Regions from separate parts of the Evansella sp. AB-rgal1 genome, predicted to be linked through region 2. Evidence: riboswitches for the same ligand, from Rfam matches in the RefSeq annotation. Region 2 holds a riboswitch; each other region holds the start of a gene.
What was found. A riboswitch is a leader RNA that binds a small molecule or an ion and turns the genes downstream of it on or off. The one in region 2 is predicted to bind cyclic di-GMP.
Positions count from the first base shown of each region.

Region 1: linked by a shared signal. The riboswitch ahead of ACERII_RS21835 (methyl-accepting chemotaxis protein) and the one ahead of ACERII_RS06835 (response regulator transcription factor) in region 2 are both predicted to bind cyclic di-GMP.
Region 3: linked by a shared signal. The riboswitch ahead of ACERII_RS24270 (EAL domain-containing protein) and the one ahead of ACERII_RS06835 (response regulator transcription factor) in region 2 are both predicted to bind cyclic di-GMP.
Region 4: linked by a shared signal. The riboswitch ahead of ACERII_RS14670 (anti-repressor SinI family protein) and the one ahead of ACERII_RS06835 (response regulator transcription factor) in region 2 are both predicted to bind cyclic di-GMP.

Region 1 is NZ_JBGUAU010000034.1:29,056-33,822, forward strand. It holds gene ACERII_RS21830 (DUF6382 and FHA domain-containing protein) at 1-415, shown strand, start outside; cyclic di-GMP riboswitch class I at 668-788, shown strand; gene ACERII_RS21835 (methyl-accepting chemotaxis protein) at 1,027-3,075, shown strand; gene ACERII_RS21840 (PTS sugar transporter) at 3,555-4,767, shown strand, end outside.
Region 2 is NZ_JBGUAU010000006.1:138,886-143,652, forward strand. It holds gene ACERII_RS06805 (polysaccharide deacetylase family protein) at 1-827, opposite strand, end outside; gene ACERII_RS06810 (hypothetical protein) at 881-1,138, opposite strand; gene ACERII_RS06815 (hypothetical protein) at 1,243-1,368, opposite strand; gene ACERII_RS06820 (hypothetical protein) at 1,393-1,530, opposite strand; gene ACERII_RS06825 (hypothetical protein) at 1,842-1,991, opposite strand; gene ACERII_RS06830 (sporulation protein) at 2,053-2,304, opposite strand; gene ACERII_RS06835 (response regulator transcription factor) at 2,522-3,226, opposite strand; cyclic di-GMP riboswitch class I at 3,379-3,462, opposite strand; gene ACERII_RS06840 (bactofilin family protein) at 3,660-4,133, opposite strand; gene ACERII_RS06845 (M23 family metallopeptidase) at 4,245-4,767, opposite strand, start outside.
Region 3 is NZ_JBGUAU010000046.1:19,869-24,635, forward strand. It holds gene ACERII_RS24265 (hypothetical protein) at 91-870, opposite strand; gene ACERII_RS24270 (EAL domain-containing protein) at 1,075-1,806, opposite strand; cyclic di-GMP riboswitch class I at 1,886-1,968, opposite strand; gene ACERII_RS24275 (acyltransferase family protein) at 2,321-4,342, opposite strand.
Region 4 is NZ_JBGUAU010000016.1:53,524-58,290, reverse strand. It holds gene ACERII_RS14685 (GNAT family N-acetyltransferase) at 1-390, shown strand, start outside; gene ACERII_RS14680 (hypothetical protein) at 385-849, opposite strand; gene ACERII_RS14675 (methyl-accepting chemotaxis protein) at 1,029-2,564, shown strand; gene ACERII_RS14670 (anti-repressor SinI family protein) at 2,629-2,760, opposite strand; cyclic di-GMP riboswitch class I at 2,793-2,882, opposite strand; gene ACERII_RS14665 (response regulator transcription factor) at 3,107-3,799, opposite strand; gene ACERII_RS14660 (DUF4870 domain-containing protein) at 4,049-4,456, shown strand; gene ACERII_RS14655 (winged helix-turn-helix domain-containing protein) at 4,544-4,767, opposite strand, start outside.

The DNA.
Region 1 (4,767 bases), on a different contig from region 2:
CTCCTTCTTTTTACAGAGAAGTGATGGAGAAGATGGGCCAGAGGATACAAAAGGAACTACTGTTCTTGGTACATTGGAAATGGAGGAGGTAGAAGGAACGACGACACTGGACGATGTTGCTTACAAACCTCATCTTCTGCTCCTCTCTACCAATGAAAAAATTATACTTACAAAAAGCACGTTTACGATTGGAAGAGACTCAAACAATACGGATTACACGCTCTCCAGTAAAGTGATAGGACGAGTGCATGCAAAAATCCTTTCTTCAGATGGTGTTTATTTTATTAAGGATAACAATTCCCGTAATGGCACATATGTCAATGGAGTAAGGCTTCAGCCAATGGAAAGAATGAAAGTGAAGCATGAAGATAAGATAAAGATGGCAAATGAAGAATTTGAGTTTCGAATATTTTGAATATGGTGTGGGAGTAGCAAGCGCTCGTGACTTGAAAGTGTACACACTAAGGAATAATAATGCTACAGTTGTTTTGTTACTTTAGATGAAGAAAAGGAGAGCAGGGGTGCAAATTGACCTTGTTCTCTTTTTTTCTACTGTCTTTCCATCATTCTCTGTTTATAAACATCTGTCTTATCTATTATCATCCAAGCATATAAATTGATATTTCTTTTTGTCGAATGTATATTTAGATCCAGGACAAAATACCTATTTTGAAAAAGGCATACTTACTCGAAAGGTAAGGACGCAAAGCCACGGATCTAAGGCGTATTTAGTTATCAAGGAATGACTACTGATAACTAGTGTAAGCTACGATGGCCGGGTTGCAAAAAAAGCGAGGATACCCATCCACCTTTTTTTGAGGTGGGTTTTTTATACTTTTGAAATAAGGAAGTTTACTAAAGGGAGAAAGTCTACGAAAACGACAAGCTATCATGTTTTAGTACGCATATAGCTAGATGTTCGTTGTAAACCGCTTTTCTATCTAAGTTGTTAGGAAAAAAATGAAGTAGCCCCCACAAGAAACGCAACAAAAGTGATTAAATCACTATAAAAGGAGAAAAGAACAAATGAAGAAGATATCAATAAGAAATAGTTTATTTACGAAAATAACATTCATCACATTACTATGTATCGTAGTTCCTATGCTGGTTAATTTGTTTTATACTACCCATCAATCTTCTGAGGCATTAGAAGAAGAGGTCATAAACTCACTATCACATGTTACCAATGAGAAGAATAGTCAAGTTGACCTTGTTTTTGCTTCACAATTCGCATTGGCTGATTCCGTTGTTGAGGATCTTTATGTTCGTAACTTTTTTATCAATCTAGAAGACACAAATGAAGTGGATCAAAGCGAGCTTACTAGAATAAGAAATAGATTAGAAGAGAAAATGACTAATGCAGATGGATTATATGAAAATGTATTCTATTCTTTTGATGGAAGCGCCTTTGTTGATGGTGTAGGTGGAGCATCCGTAGGACACGTTTTTGATCGGGAGAATGAGGCTTATTATTATGAGCAGCTAGAGAATCCAGGAGTTGCTGCAAGTGATTATATGTATTCTCCCATAACTGGAAGGCCAGTAATTGCTGTTTCCGATTCTATTCTTAATAATGCAGGGGAAGTAATCTCTGTTTACGTCATTGCATTGGATGTGAATAAATTAACAGAGCAGTTAGTAACAGGAAATGACGATGATTCTATACACACAATGATTATAGATCCAAGTGGATTAACTATTGCCTCTAAGGAAGAGGAATTTACTCTGAATCTTAACTTTAGTGAGGAAGAGAATCTACTACCTTTTTTTGAAAAAATGGGAGAAGAAAGTATAGGCAATGGATTCATTATGTTAAATGGCGTAGAGAATATTGTAGCCTTTGAGAAAAATGAAGATTTTGGTTTTTACGTCATAACCTATATGCCGGTAGAGCAATATACTTCTAGTATAAAGGAATTAGCTAATGGAATTCTTCTAGTCATTGTTGCAAGTTTAGTAATCACTAGTATTGCTGTTGTGCTATTTGTAAGATCCTTTGTTAAGCCTATCAAGCTTCTCTCTACAGCTGCAAAAAATATTGCAGGTGGTGATTTAACAACAACGGATATCAAAGTTACGAATAAGGATGAGGTTGGAGAACTAGCTAGCTCGTTTCAGATTATGGTTGCAAACCTTAGAAACATGGTAGAACAAATACAAGTAACTTCGGAAAAAGTGGCATCTTCTGCAGAGGAATTTTCTGCTACATCGGAACAGTCAGCGGAAATTAGTAAGCAAGTTGCGGCAGCAATACAAACGGTTGCGCTTGGAGCAGAAACGCAGGCGCAAAATGCCTCTACAAGCTCAGGGATGGTTCAAGAAGTAACGACAGGTGTAACGCTTATCTCACAAAGTGCCCAAAATGTTACAGATGCTGCATCAGATACAACAGATAAAGCAAATTCAGGTGCGTTACATATCAAATCATCTATTTCTGAAATTGAAGCAATGAATCAAGCAATTCAAGATGTTGCCGTAAAAATGGAGAATTTAGGAGAACGAACACAAGAAATTGGACAAATTGTTGGAGTAATCACCCAAATTGCGGACCAAACCAACTTATTAGCACTCAATGCTGCCATTGAAGCTGCAAGAGCGGGAGAACATGGAAGAGGCTTCGCTGTTGTTGCGGATGAGGTAAGGAAACTGGCAGAGCAGTCCAAACAATCTTCTCAACAGATTTCCAACCTCATTAAAAGCATTCAAGTGGAAACAGCAGAAACAGTAACTTCCATGATTGCAACTTCTGAAACATCAGCAGAAGGTATTGAAGCTATAAGGTCAGTAGAGCAAACATTTACAGATATACGTGGTTCTGTTCGAAATGTGACAAAACAACTAGAAGAAGTATCTTCTGCTACAGAGCAAATGAGAGCATCTATGGAACACATAACAACGAACATGAATGAAATTAATAACATTTCTACAGATACCGCTTCTAAAACACAAGAAGTGTCAGCTTCTGTGCAAGAGCAGCTAGCATCAACGAATGAGATTGCAAGCTCATCTATTGAAATGGCAAAGCTTGCAGAAGAATTACAAGAGCTGGTAGAGAACTTTAAACTAAATCGGTAATGGATGATCTCAAAATATTGATAATAGAAAACAATAGATAAGTTTAGTAGCGAACAGATATGCTCTGTTCGCTATTATTATAGGAAAAATCTATTCATTGCATTTACATATAGAGTGATAAGCGTTATTATTATTTTATTATGGTAAAGCACTAATATAATGAAGTGTGAAGTGTAGTTCCAAAAATAGTATAGACTCCTAAGTTTTTCTATCGATCACATAAGTAATAGAGAGCTTTGCAAAGAGGTAATCAAGTTATATCTTCTGAGCGAAGTTTTTTCTTATTGTTGAGTAACTAGGAAAGGAATAAGAGTAGTTTGTAGATGATAGGTTCCTAGTTTTAATAAAATAAGAGAACAATGGCTTCATTCGCTTGATACATGATAGGAGAGGCGATTCATGAGTTAGTGCTTAGCGCATTTGGTCCTTGATTCTAGGAGTAAACTATATGGTTTTTTATAACAGAAGGGAGTAATCGTATGAAGAAAATTGCTATTCTTGGTAGTAGTGGTGGGAACTTATACAATTTAGGAGGGAAGTCCCCTGAGAAGCTACTTCATGAGATTTTTGCACAAAGCGATGTAGCTGAAATAAGTATTTCTAAGATTCAATTCATCGCTGCAGCTGAGTCCATGGATGGGGCAAAGGATTCAACAAAAGCATCCATATACAGTATCGATGAAAACGGTGGGCTCGTTCGTAGTTATAGTGGAATACTATCTGATGTAAATGAAGAAGCAAGTAAATTAGACAAGGAAATTGCTAGTAAAATTAGAGAAGGGGAAGTAGACGGACTTGTTACGATGAGTATTGATCCAGAGGGTTCTAATAAGGAAGCTATTATTGCAGCAATCGAGAAGAACATTCCGATCGTTGGTACAGGTGGAACTTCCATGGCTCTTATTTCTGCAAAGGGTGCAAATGTCATATCCACATCGGGAACAACTGGAACGACTAATAGAACGAGGGCAATTACATATATCTCCTCTCTTTGTAAGCATTGGGGAATAAAATATAAACCTATTATTGGAAGCTCGTCGGTGGCAAAGTCAGAAGGAACGGTGAACGTATTTAGGAATATTAATATTCGTGGGATCATGGTGTCCGCATTGCCAGGTTTTATCGCAATGGCAATTATCCTGGCCTTAAGTAAAATACCAGGTTTATCTGGGTTAGATGACGTCTTTCAGGTTATGATACAAGCATTACCTGTGGTAGTAGCCGTAATTGCGGCAAAACAGGTGTCTGAGTTAGAGGAAGTATCCATCGTAGCGGGTGTGATTGCAGGGGTATTGTCCGTAAATGGCGGAATTATCGGTGGTATTCTCGGTGGGATAGGTGCAGGTATTTTTGTACAACTATTGTTTCATAAGTGTGTGCAATGGCGATTCCCGGCAACTACCGTTAATATTGTCGCTGGTGGTTTAGCTGGATTATTCTCTGGAGTAATTGTTTACTTTCTTATTGCACCTATTGCACTGCAAGCGGGAGACTTAGTTAAATTGGCGATCGAATCTACAATTGCTTTTAGTCCTATTTTAGCAGGTTTAATTGCTGGATTATTGATCTGGCCAGCTATCTTAGCGGGCGTGTATCATGCTGCGATTCTACCTATTGTTTTACTAGAAATGGAGAGAACAGGTGTTAGTTTCTTAGGTGCTGTTGATATGGTAGGTCTTGTCATGGTTTCTG
Region 2 (4,767 bases):
ACAAATTCAATACCACCTTGTTGTAACGTTGTAATTATTTCCTGTAAAGATTGAATCGTGTTAGTTCGATCCCCTTCCCACTCTGCTCCATCATGCATTAATATAATCGATCCTGGTGTTGTATTACTTAATACGTTAAACGCAATTTCTTCTGGGGAATCCTCCTGCCAGTCTAAAGAATCTACGGACCATCCTACTATTGTATAATCCATATCACGAAGTTTTTCTACCAATTCATTATACAAGAACCCATATGGAGCTCTAAATAACTTTGTTCGATACCCAATCAAACTTTCAAGAAAATCCTCGGTTTTTTGTACTTCTCTTTCTAAGGTTGCAACCTCCCCCTGCTCTACCAAGTTTGGGTGCCAAAATGTATGATTTCCAATTATATGTCCTTCTTCCACTATTCTTTGAACCAAGTCAGGATGAGCTTCTGCTCTTGCCCCCATAATAAAGAAAGTAGCTTTTACACCATATTCGTTAAGCACATCTAATAATTGCGGTGTAAATCGAGGGTCTGGACCATCATCAAAAGTTAAGGCTACTTGGTTTACTGTTGCTGGACCTTGAAGAACAACTGTCTCTGGATACCGCTGCTGTAGAACAATATTTGACACAGGATTACGAGGTCTTTCTACTTTCTCGGGACCACCTTCTGGATCTGGTAGTTCTTGTTGACGATCCTTATCTCGATCATTGTTCCACCACCATTCTTGATGTATGTCTCCAATAGATAATTCATTTGCACTGACATTCATAAATAAACTTGAAATAGCAAAGAAAAATATACCTAACAAAACCAACTTCATAGAATGTTCTTTCATACTGTTAGCTCCCTTTTTATGTTATGTAATTATTTTTAATCAAATTAGGAAAATTATTCATATTTAAAATTTGTGGTGTGTTGAGTTTCTTCTAATATTGTAGGAGTAAATAATGATATAGAGATTTTCTCTTCTAGTTCTTCACAGCTTAAACCTGTAGAATATGAACGGATTTCTTGCTCAATCTTTCTTAAATCTTCTTTCAACCCCTCATCATCATAACTAGATAATGTATCTTTTAACATGGATCGTGTTTCCAATAAAACGAACAAGTTTTCTAGCTTTTCAACATAAGATAATGTATCTTTCATTCTTTACACCTCCCTTATAATGTTCATATTGTACCCAGTTATCATTTCTAAGTATGCAAAAAAAGTGCTGCGCCTTATAATGTTTCTCTAGACGCAGCAGTTTCTTACTCCTTAGTCTTTTTTTCTTCTGATCTAATATTTGAATCAAGGTTCATTTCAACTTGACCATGGTGTGGAGTGTTATGAAGAATATCATTCATGTCTTTTTTCTCTTTTTTCTTTTTATTCAAGATTACCTTACTCCTTTACTTGTATTAATCTTTAGTCCTAGGTCCTGTTTTAGAACGGTTATGAATATTTCTCTTATATTCTTCATGCACAACCGGTAAACTTTCCTTCGGAGTATGATTATTTGTTAATGCGGCATTTTTTTGACCATGTCTTTTTCTCATTCCACATACCTCCTTTTCTCTTTTATTTTTCCTAGTCATTGTTTATGTAACCAGGAAAAAACTGTTATAGGTGAGTAAATTTTAATTTGAATAATTTGAATTTTACGTACTATTGAAAGGAGCGGTGATATGGAGTTTCAATCAAAAGAAGAATTATTTGATCAATAGATCAAGATATTTTATGTGCTTGTTAATATTAATGCTATGTACTCCAATTGAGATATTGGATTAAACAAAATAAAGTATATTCCTTTAAATCGAAAGGGTAATTCAAGCAAGTTAAGCATTGAACTACCCTTCTGTATTTTGTATTACTTAGTATTTTTTTTCTTTGCAGCTTCATGACCTTGACTAATTACTTCCCCTGCATCTTTATCGTCTGGGGATTGACCTAATGGATTGACACTGCGTGCTGCAGGTACAGCAGGATTTTGACTTGATGTTGATCGATGTTTTCCCACAAATTTCACCTCCTAACATTACTTTGGATTAGCCAAATAAACTCCTCTTTATTGATAGCCATCAAAATAGTAACTCATAGACCTCATTTAACTCTTTTGCTCTTTTCTCGTCTTGCTCTTGCTTTGCATATTCAATCTCATCTTTCATAATGGTATCTAATAATGAGATTTCTCTTGTTGTAAGTTCACGAATAAAATCCTCTTTCGTTTTGTAATCACTGTTATCCAACTTATTAAACATACGCTCACATAATTCATCTTTTTCCGTATAATTCGATAACGATTCTCGTAAGTAAACTAATGAGTTATCCAAATCATCACCCTCTTTTTATTAGGAGTCAATCCATATAACATAGAATGTGATGATTGAAGCAATAATATGAGTCAGTTTTCTTATCAAAATAAAATACAGTATGAAACACAAAATTTACAAGTTTTTATGATAAGGGGAAGAAAAAAAGTAAAGAAAAAAAGTAAAGAAAAAAAGACCCTATTGGATCTTTATCAATTATAATTATAAAAATATATTGTTATCGAAAACCATCAACCCAACCAATACGAATTGCCTTTACTATTGCATCTGTTCGATCGCTGGCATCAATCTTTTTTAATATCACACTTATTGTAGTACTAACAGTCGATTGGGCAAAAAATAAGAGTTCCGCAATTTTACTGTTACTATGTCCATCTAATAATAGTTGTAGAATGTCCTGTTCTTTTTTCGTTAGCTGTTCATTCACTTTTTCTTTATTTAACACTAATTTTTTTAAAGGTTTGTCTCTCTTGTTTAAACGATCTATTTCCATTACAAGATCATAATGGAATTTCGGTTCAAGAAAAACTCCTTTTGTAAGTAATGAAGAAATGACTGTTATAGTGTTATTTTGCAATGTTTCTAAAGTTACAACTCCACAAATTTGTAATGATAAGAATCGAAATAAATTTCTATCAAGTTTGTTAACACTTACAAGAAGTATTCGTGATTCGTTTACATTTAATGATTGTAAGTGATAACGTAGCTTGTCATATTCCTGATTTGAGAAATCATTTAACACATAAAAAATCCAATCTTCACCACTTTTATTGACGGTAGGTATATTGTGTTTAATATGAACCTCTTCAAAAAAATGTGTAACCTCATTTTTAATTTGTGATGAGATATAATTTTGTTGATCTAGATAAATAATAATCTTCGCTTTTGTATGAGTCTTTATAGTCTTTGAACTTATCATCATCTTGATTTCCCCCTATATTTGACATTCGAAAAAGTTGGTTTATCACAAGATTTAAATGGGAAGAGGCAGTTTTTTATACTTTTAACATCTAAAGTATAAAAAAATAGCCCTTTTTTACACAGAAAAAAGGGCTATTACATAAGTAATAAATCTAGTGCAACCGGCTGCCGTTCTATCGTTAGATTAGGCCCTTGGCTTTGCGTCCTTATTTTTCAATAAGTTTGCCCTTTTACAAATATTTAATTCTATCGGACTAAAACTAATGTCCTACTTTATTCTATTTTAATCTATTATTTTACATAATTCAACAAGATTTCTCCTTTTTGTTAAACATATTTGTTTTTCTCTTTTGTCTCACCCTTGTACCAACCATATAAAATTAAGTAAACAGAAAAGGTATACCTTTAAAGGTATACCTTTTTCTCTCCCGTTTTTATTCACTTATGGCTTTATCCTTTTCTTTTTCCTTATATTCTTCTTTTGTGCTTTCTATAACTTCTTTTTCTTTTTCTCGTTCTATCTCTACTACTTTCGGTTTATGAACATTATTTTTATTTGTACCTTTCATTAAACTTCTACCGTAGAAATGTGCATTTTCGTCAATAACAATAGATTTCATTTCTGCAGAGCCGTTTAAAGTTCCTGATTCAAAAATATGAATCTTATTTTCAACTTTAGCATTCCCTTTCATCGTCCCTGCAATATACAGATTTCTAGCAATTATTGATTTTTCCACGTATCCTTCTTTCCCAATTGTAACATCACCAGCTGATTTAATATCACCATAGACCTTTCCATCAATTCTTATGCTGGATTCTATATTTAGAGAGCCTTCCACAGATGTTCCTTCACCAATTAATGTTGAAATTTCATTTACTTTTCTATCATTCTTTTGTTTAGAAAACATATTAGTACCAGCTTTCGCTGGTAAACACCTCCTTATATATTAGGATATGTTCCTTTCTTTTTATCCTAAGTTCTAGTAAGAACATATTGCAAAATTTCTATATGGTATCGTTCATTTATTTTCATGAAATGTCATATAAGTATATGGATTTACATAATTTCCATTACGCTTAATTTCATAATGAAGATGTACACCTGTACTGCGCCCAGTCGTTCCCATCCCACCAATAATTTCTCCTTTTTTTACTTCGTCTCCTACAGAAACAGCAATACTATTTAGATGAGCATATATCGTTTCATATGTTCCCCCATGTTGAATTGTTATCGCTCTCCCTAATGGTCCGTCCCATCCTGCAGTTAATACAATACCGTCAGCAGTAGCGTAAATTGGAGAGTTCAACGGTCCTGCAATATCAATTCCTGAATGAAAAGAAGTTGCTCCTGAAAAAGGATCGTTTCTGTTTCCAAATCTAGATGTTATTCTTCCACCCGAAGTAGGCATTAACGTTGGAATTTTCTTTAGTTCTTCTTCATACTCAAGTAAACGAGAAACTGTTTGCTCAAATTCTTCGATAATTCTTGGTAACTCTTCTCTCATCGCCATTAGCCTTGCAGAAATATCATCATTACTGTCA
Region 3 (4,767 bases), on a different contig from region 2:
TTGCGTAGAATTTATAAATGTTACGTAGAACTCAACTGATATCCAATAAAAAAAGGATGGATCCCTAATTCTCCATCCTCAACTTGAATATTAATTCAACACAACAATCTTTCTCGCTGTTCCCTGGGCTGGGTAGGAATGAAGAACAGCTCCTGTGTGCCAAGCTTCCACAGACATGCCATCTTCAAACACATCGAAGTCCAACGCTTCTCCACCTTGATTCACAATTTCCGAATACTCATCAAAGCTAAACCAAATTTCGTTTTCTATTAAGATTCGTTCAAGCTCGTGATCGATTTTCACGATGGCACCAACGATATCAGGTTCTTCTCCGAGATCTTGAATCTCAATGGTGAGCATCTCCGGATCAATGAGCTCTTCGATTTCCTCCACTTTGTCCTGGGAAGAACTAGGGAGAGTAATGAATAACTTATTTTTCATCACATCAATCCAAGAGGAGTAAATATTCGCTTCCTTATACAAATTGTGTTCATTTAGAAGTTCTTGAGCACCCTCTAATTCCTCATGGGTAAACTGTACTCCTGCAAAATCAAGCTCATAAGCTACTTCCCAATGAGCCTCTATGAACTCTTTTATTTCATCCGTTCCATCAACCAAGTTAATCACAAGCCTATTACCATCCAAATAAAAATCTCCGTGTGCAATGTCATGTTTCGTTAAAAAGGGTCGTAAATCCTCTACGTCACGAATGGCATCAAAATCTGCATCTGCATCAGAAGCCCCACTATCAGGCGCCCGATCCCCTGAACGACCCGCATCTCCCGTAGGTTCGTCCATATCACCAGTACCACATCCTGCTAGGAAAACAAAAGTCACTAAACTAAACATAGCAATTTTCCAATATTTCATTTCATATCACCTCGTAATAAATTGTGTAAGTTAGTTGTGAAACGATAGAAAGCTAGGAAAAGTTTCACCTTTCTTTACAAAAAAATACCCTTACCTAAATGGTAAGAGCAGAACTTATGGAAGACTTGTTTCGTATGTAGTAAACTATTTTATCATCGTAAGACAGAAATATACACCATCCTACTTGCTTCATAAATATTGTTTTTATCTATAGGAAACTACCTCACTAAGGTGCAAAGGTTTACATAATCCAAAGCCTTGTCCAAAGGTAACTCCAAGATCTAATGCTATTTCTTTTTCTAACTCGTTTTCAATTCCTTCTACAATGATAGGAGTGTAAATGTCGTCTGCATAGTGAATGAGATGCTTCAATAATAGTTGCTTCTTTTTGGATATATGCAAGTCCCTCATTAAAAACTTATCTAGTTTGATGTATGCAACGTCCAAGTTCATCAGTGACTCTAGGTTTGAATAACCTTTTCCTACATCGTCAATAGCAATCTTGACATCGAGCTTATTCAGTTGTTCTATCTCATTTTGAAGTACCTGGTAATCAACAGTCAGCTGTGATTCAGACACTTCTAGTATAATTTCTTGACTTTTCAGTGTACCATCACTGATAATCTTTGTTAGAAAAGGAAGAAAGTTTTGATTAATAATTGTCGATGGGTAGACATTTAAAAACAAAATTCCATTTCTTTTCGTTTTGCCTGCTGATTTGTAGGCAACGATGGCTTTATGGATGGACCGCATATCCAATTCATAGAGCCTTTTCTCGTTCACTGCTTCCTGAAAAACATCCATTGGATTCTCATACATGTCTGTCCGCAATAGAGCCTCATAACCAAGAACTTTATTTTCCCTTAAGTGGTAGATAGGTTGGAAGCAGTGGGTGAATTGCTCTTGCTTTAAGAATTGATAAAACTTTGCATTCAAAACTTCGCACTCCTTATCTCGTGATGTAATAAAAAATGCACACCCAAAAAACAGGGCATGCATAGGCACTCTCCGGTTTTTCGGTAACTTGGCAGCCGTAGTTCTCACTTTAGGCCCATAGCTTTGCGTCCATATGTTTCCATATGTTTGCCGTTGTCGAAACCAAATATGAATAATTATTTATATTATAATTCAATAGTTACAAAAGTCCAATACTTTCGACAATTTTCGCCAAGTGTATAGGTGAACAAGGGGGAAAAGTACTATTTAGTTACCTGAAGTACAATTTGATAGAACATGTCTCTTCCTATTATTCTAGTAATAAGAGCATAATTATATGTAGTAGCGTGTGTTGATTGTTTGACTGAGTAAAAAAAGAGAGTGCTACCAATTAAAATGGTGACACTCATTTTTGGATTAGGTATGTTTACCTTCCATATAGGATGAAATTGTAGGAAACGAAGGATTTCGCTATCAATGACTTGACGATAAGCCACGTTTTTTCAAATATAATTTATGAATCGCCCTGTTGATCTACTTGTTCAAGAGCTTTTACAATATGATCTTTCAGAGGATCTGCAAGAGTTGATACATATAATGTACTTAAATGATATCTGTCGCGATAAACTAATACATTACCAATAACTGCGTGACACAATTCATCATCGCATAGGTAATCAGTTAAATCTGCGAAATACACATTGCTTGGCAAGCCTTCTGTATTTTCCCATGGTGGATTCTCTGATAAAACATTTTCCCTTGGAACAGCACAATCTTCCGCACCATTTACTTCTACACACTTTGGAATATCTTCCGGCATGGATGGATTGTCTCGGATCCCAAAGATAGTAGAAATTCCAACAAATTTTTCCCACATCTCGATGTATCCGTCAGGTATTGTGGCACCACTACTTACATTAGCTGTTGTAAAAATTAAATCTGGTGGGTTTTCTAATAAAGGTTCAACAACGTGTTCATTCCATTCAACACAAGAATCCCTTAGCAATCCATCAAAATCCTGAGTCGAGAATCTACAAGCATTCTTATTATATACATCAATCTGTAAGTTCAATTCCTCCGCAAATTCTTCTAATGCAGTAAACCAATGCCCAGTACGAGAGCCACCTACAAGACCGATAACAAAATCTGGATTGTTTGTTTCACCGTAAGAACATACTTTTACGCCTGGATCATCCATGCGAACAAAACAACCATCGTCATGATACGTAGGCATGGAACTGTTTGCATCAAGAGGTGTACCGATTGGTTGTACATCTTCTGCCGCAACTACATTTTTAAAAAGCACGTGAGCACCAGGGTAATCTTCAATGACAGCTTGTTGTCTAAATGCTTCTTCCACCTGTTCCAAATGTAAATCCCAATAGCTGTTTGCGGCTAAAACTGGAAGGAGAAATAGTAGTAAAACGAAAGCTATTTTCCTTTTTGATTGTTTTAATGACAATCCTCTAATCGGAGATTCCACTAATTTCGTCGATAGAATAGACAAGAGGAATGTAAGGCTAAGTATAGCCATCCCCCACAGTATGGTAACGGAATCTGTTCCGAAGTAGGCATAATAAAAGATTAAAAGTGGCCAATGCCATAAATAAAATCCATAAGAAATACTTCCGAAAAACATCAGAGGTTTTGAGCCCAAAAGTTTTTCGACCCCAAATTTAGTTCCGTTCTCTGACGCGATAATAATGAGTACAACACCAGATATCGGTAATAATGCTGCGTATCCTGGGAATACGTTTGACACAGGTAATAAAATACCTGTAAAAGCAATAATACTTAAGCCTGCCCAACCAATGATGGTACTTGCCATTTTGTTGAGAGATAAATAGGGAAGTAGTAATGCTAAAATTCCCCCTAAACTAAATTCCCACACACGAGCAAAGGTGTCAAAATAAGCCCAAGGTTGATTTTGAGAAGTAATAAAAATAGAATAGGTTAGCGATGTAATAAAAATAGTAATTAAAACGAATAATAGAGTTTTGCGAAGGGGCGTTTTAAACACTTTTTTTGCAAAAACAAACGCTATGAAAATGATAAGTGGCCAAGTTAAGTAAAATTGACCTTGAATAGACAATGCCCAAAAATGTTGTAATGGACTTGCTGCATTATTTTGAGCTAAGTAATCTACAGCGTTAGTAGCTAACAGCCAGTTTTGAAAATAAAAAGCTGATGCATAAATTTCCGACATAATTTGTTTCCACTGAACTTGTGGTAAAAGAAGAAAAGATAATATAGTAGAAAAAAGAAGAACAATAAGTGCAAGAGGGAGTAACCTTTTTCCTAAATTTAAAAGATATTCAGAAAGGTGAATTGTTCCATCTCTCTCCATTCTAGAAAGTAAAGACGTTGTTATTAAATATCCAGATACAATGAAAAACACGTCCACTCCACCAGAAACAGAGCCTAACCATATATGGTAGATTGCAACCAATAATGCAGCAACAGCCCGGACACCTTCTAACTCGGGGCGAAACTTCTTTTCAGATCTTCGTAAGTCACCTGTATTTACTAGAGTCATTTCCGTTCTCTCCATCTCATTGTGAATTCTATGAATAAAAAGGAAGCACGATGTCCATTTTAAACTAAGATACTACCTGCATCAACGAGTAATTCTCATTTACAGTTGGGGGGCATTATAAAGGTGGTGTATTTTTGGATACAGTACTCGATAACTCAACTCAAAACTATCAATAGGCATCTATATTGTTAAAACTTATAATCTTTATTTATCATTCGTGGTTTGGATAATTTCAAAAGATAGAGATAGAAATAAGATATTTTACGTTAAAATTCGTAAAAACTTTCAAACAAACCCATTTTGTACTATTAGTTTTCATAATATTGTAACAAATAATATAAAATGGAGTTTAGGTTCTTAAATCGCCTTCCATAAGCGGATGTTGATTAATACAGTCATGTTATTTTTGGTATATTAAGGAAGAT
Region 4 (4,767 bases), on a different contig from region 2:
ATTTTTCAAGAGATACATGAAGAATTCGCTAGACCTAAAGAGTATATAAAGGAGTTGATTACAAATCCTAACAAACTTTTATTAGTGTGTGAGTACCAAGATAATGTCATTGGATTTGCGGAGGCTTATAAAATGCGGGTTCCATCTTATCATGTTTTTCAGGAAAGGGAATGGGTGCACATAGATAGTATTGCAGTGAAAAAAGAGCATCGGCACAAGCAAGTTGGCACAATGCTATTGCAAGAAGTTATTAACTGGGGGAAAACGATGGGTATGAACAGATTGGAGTTAACTGTATACAACTTTAATACACAAGCGGAACATTTTTATAGAACATTTGGTTTTTCTGTTTTACACCAGGTTATGTATTTCGATGGGGAAAGCTCATAGAAAGATTCGTTCAATAGAATTTCGTATTAAGTTCACATAGGAATTGTATACCCCTACGTTATACAGAAAGAAAATAAATAGAATGCAAATATTTACAGCGTGCATTACATCCAATTTGTTCTCGAAGTTGAAACGGACGTGTCTTCTCGTTATCGCAAAGATATAAAAGAGTAAAAGGAATAGGATAACGGTCGACATAAGAACCACCTGATTTAGAGAATTTATCCCATGTATCGCTAGAACCTTAGACAATTCATCTACTTCACTTTGTTCGACAGTATAGATTGTGGGAACTACTCCTTCATATACAATAAACTGTTCCTTCGTTTCTTCGTAACTATAGTTATTAGGATATAGACCGAATAAATTTATCGCACTAAATACAACTAATAATAGAATTCCCATTCCTAGTAGTGTAAACGATTGAAATTTACTCTTATTTCTACTCTTTTCTTCCATAACAGATCTTCACCTCACTCCCCCTATTTAAACAAGGATTGGACAAAATTTCAATGCACCATTCCACACTAACTTTTTTCCACATAGCAAAACACTGTAGAATGGTACCATTCTCAAATACTCTCATGTGAGATATACTAACAATACTATCTATCATGGCATTGCCTCAGGAGGTCCACATGGAGCAAAGAAAAAATCTACTTATGCTGTGTTTCACTGGTTTCGTTGCACTTTTATCTATTATCATTTATTTTCTACACCATCAATTTCACTTCCTAGATGAAGTAATCCAAACTTCTCATCACGCTCATTTCACAGAAAGCTCCATAACGCCAATTTTATTTTACATTTTCTTTAGTATTCCTATCCTACTTTTATTATTAGCTTTACTCATATATACGAAAAACAAAGAGCATCCTTATTTACCACCGGTGTTAATGCTAGGACTAACATTCGGAAGTATATCCATTATTGCTGTAGGTGACGGCTTAGTAGAATATCATTTTTCTATTTTTATGGTACTAGCTGCATTAGCCTTTTTTCAGAGTATACGTTTAATCGTAGCGAGCACGATTATTTTTGCCGTTCAACATGTGGGGGGATATTTTTTAGCACCAGAATTAATCGCTGGAACGAGTGAGTATTCATTTGTACTCCTAATGATTCATGCTGTATTCTTGCTTATTACGAGCGCTGTGATCATCGTTCAAATAGCAGCACAAACAAGCTATAGATCTGAAGTAGAAATACGAGAAACAAGCCAACGAAGTGTATTAAAAGATATTATTGATCACTTATCCACTACTTCCAAAGAAGTTCTCATTAGTGCAAATCATTTAGAACAAGGTTCAAAGGAATCAGCGGCAGCAACTGGAGAAATTTCTGAGGCTATTCAAACCATTGCACAAGGAGCATACGATCAATTACATCATGCAAAGTCAAGTCATCAAGCAATGGAAGAAGTATCGCAGGATATGATTAGTATATCTAAACAATCAAACGAAACAAAAGAGTCGTCGATGCATACCCTTGCCGTTGCTCAGACAGGACAAACCAGTATGAATAATACAGAAGATCAAATGGTAAGTATTTCAAAAGCCGTAGAACAAATGAATGATGTAATCAAACACCTTCAAGAACGATCTTCTGAAATTGAGCAAACTTTAGTGTATATGTCTGATATTGCAGAGCAGACAAATTTGCTAGCATTAAATGCAGCAATTGAAGCAGCACGTGCAGGAGAATCTGGAAGAGGATTCGCAATTGTTGCAGATGAAGTAAGGAAACTTGCCGATCAATCAAGTAAATACGCAAACCAAGTATCTCATATAATCAAGGATTTATTAGTGGATACGAAAGAAGCAGATGGAGTTATGCAAGAGACAAATAAACAAGTAGAATTAGGATTGGATCAAGTTTCAATGACAAGACAATTATTTGAAAAGATTGTACAAGATTCAAAAAAAGTGTATGAAGACGTAAACAACACCTATGAAAAATCACAATCAATTGTTGGTAAAGTAGATGCAGTAAAGCATTCTATCAATTCAATGACTACTGTATCTCAAGACTATCAAAAAAGTACCGAGAATATATCTGCTTCTTCAGAACAACAATTGGCTATGTTAGAAAACTTCAATGAAACTACTACCTCCCTTAAAAATATGATGGAAAGATTAGATCAGCTAGTTCAGGATATATCCAAAAAGGATTGAACCACAAAACTGTCATGTAAGGCCCCTTACATGACAGCTTATATTGTAATTTTATGTAGATGTATTATTGCCCATTTTTCGATCTCAATAAAAACATCCGAACGTCTCTAGGAGTAACCCCAAGTTTCCTAGCTTCTTCTAATAGCAAAACCCATTCCTTGTCTAGAACTAATGGCTTTTCTTTTACTTTTTCCATTCCCCATAGTCTCCCTTCAGCATTGTACCTTGCTAGGTAACTCGGCTATCATAGGCAATGCATTAGCCCTTAGACCCTAAGCTTTGCGCCTCTACTTTTCAATAGATTTGCCCTTATCTAGAAGGAGCCCTTCATGTACTCAAGATAAACACCAACGTCGAAACAACAAACCAAACCACAAAAAATTACGTAACTCTCTCCACCACCCTTCAATAAGCGTCCAACAAGTACCGACATTATACAAGACACATCTACATATACTATACGCACCAAAGGTTAAAACTGGGTAAAAAATTTAGAATTTACTAACAATTCATTGCACTTGTCGACATTAATATATATATTATCATTTTTTTATCGGTGTAGTAAACTTATACCCAAACCCTCTAACAGTGCGAATAAACTTTGGCTTGGTAGGATCTTTCTCTATTTTTCGGCGCAAATTACTTATATGTACCATCACAGTTTTTAAATCTCCTAAGCTATCTATTCCCCAGATTTGATTGTACAACTGCTCGGCACTAAAAACTTGATTGGGATTTTCCACTAGAAGTATCAGTAGCTGTAATTCCTTTTTATACAATGAAATTACTTTACCATCAACAATAACATCACAGCTGTCCAAGTTTATTTCTAAATGTTCGCATGTAAATATCTTTCCTTTTGGATTTGAAACATTTGGTGACCTTCGTAAATGAACCTTTATTCTCGCTTCTAACTCCGCAAGATCAAAAGGCTTTGTGATATAATCATCCGCACCAACTTCAAAACCTTTTATTTTATCACAAGCTTCTCTTTTGCAACTTAAGAAAAGGATTGGAACATTTGTAATATTTCTTATTTTCTTGCATAATTCATACCCTTCCATTCCGGGCAACAAAATATCTAATAAAATTATTTCGGGTAAGTTATCATTTACAATTGTCAAAGCTGAGTACCCATTCGCGGCAGTAAACACATCAAAGCCTTTTTTACGTAAGTAAAGGGATGTTAGTTCACGAATATCTGGGTCATCCTCCACAATTAATACTTTGACCACAACTTTTCCTCCTTACTTACAATCTAATTGTCTATAGAAAAAACGCTACTCCAAACATCTATTGTCCTAACCAAACCCCTAGTGGGAATTGTATTAATTACCATTTTAATATCTCTATTATGGGCTCATTTTGTGAATTATTCAAATTGTTTTTTCCATTTTTACAAAAAATTTATACTTTCGGATAATATGCTTCGGTCTTCCTGTTTGCTACGATGACAATATAAAAAATACTTCAGGAGGTTTTTCATGGATACAGAAACGAATAAAACCACTTCAACGGAAAAAGTATCAACTAATGAAAAAAAGAAATCATCTACTGGCTTAGATGAGAATATTGGGGGTCTTGTTGCATATGTATTAACGTTTCTTTCGGGATTAATCTTAGTTTTTATAGAGAAAGAGAACAAGTTTATAAGATTTCATGCACTTCAATCTACTATTACTTTCGGAGGACTTTTCATCATAAGTATGGTTTTAGGAATTATTCCAATTATAGGGATACTTACAACACTACTAATTATGCCACTTTGGCTCGTATTATGGGTTTTTCTCATGTATAAAGCATATAACGGTGTACTGTATAAACTACCAATAGTAGGAGAATTTGCAGAAGAACAAGTTAGTAAATTATTTGAAAATGAGAAAATGGAATAAAGATACATTCGTGAGCACTGTAAAAAGTAGAAAGTCTTACTTAATCAGTGCTCACATGTATATTGTTGCATCCTTTGTATCTAGTTTCTATTCTATCACGTTTTGTTCATTCGCCTTGACAATCGCATGAGACCTATTTTTCACATCTAATTTGCGATAAATATTTTTGAGATGAACCTTAACTGTTATTACACTAATAAAAAGATTTGTTGCGATGTCCTGATTAGAACATCCGTTACAAAGATGACTTAGCACCTCTCGCTCCCTTTTAGTTAATTTATATTTATCACAGGTAATATCTAACCTATTAT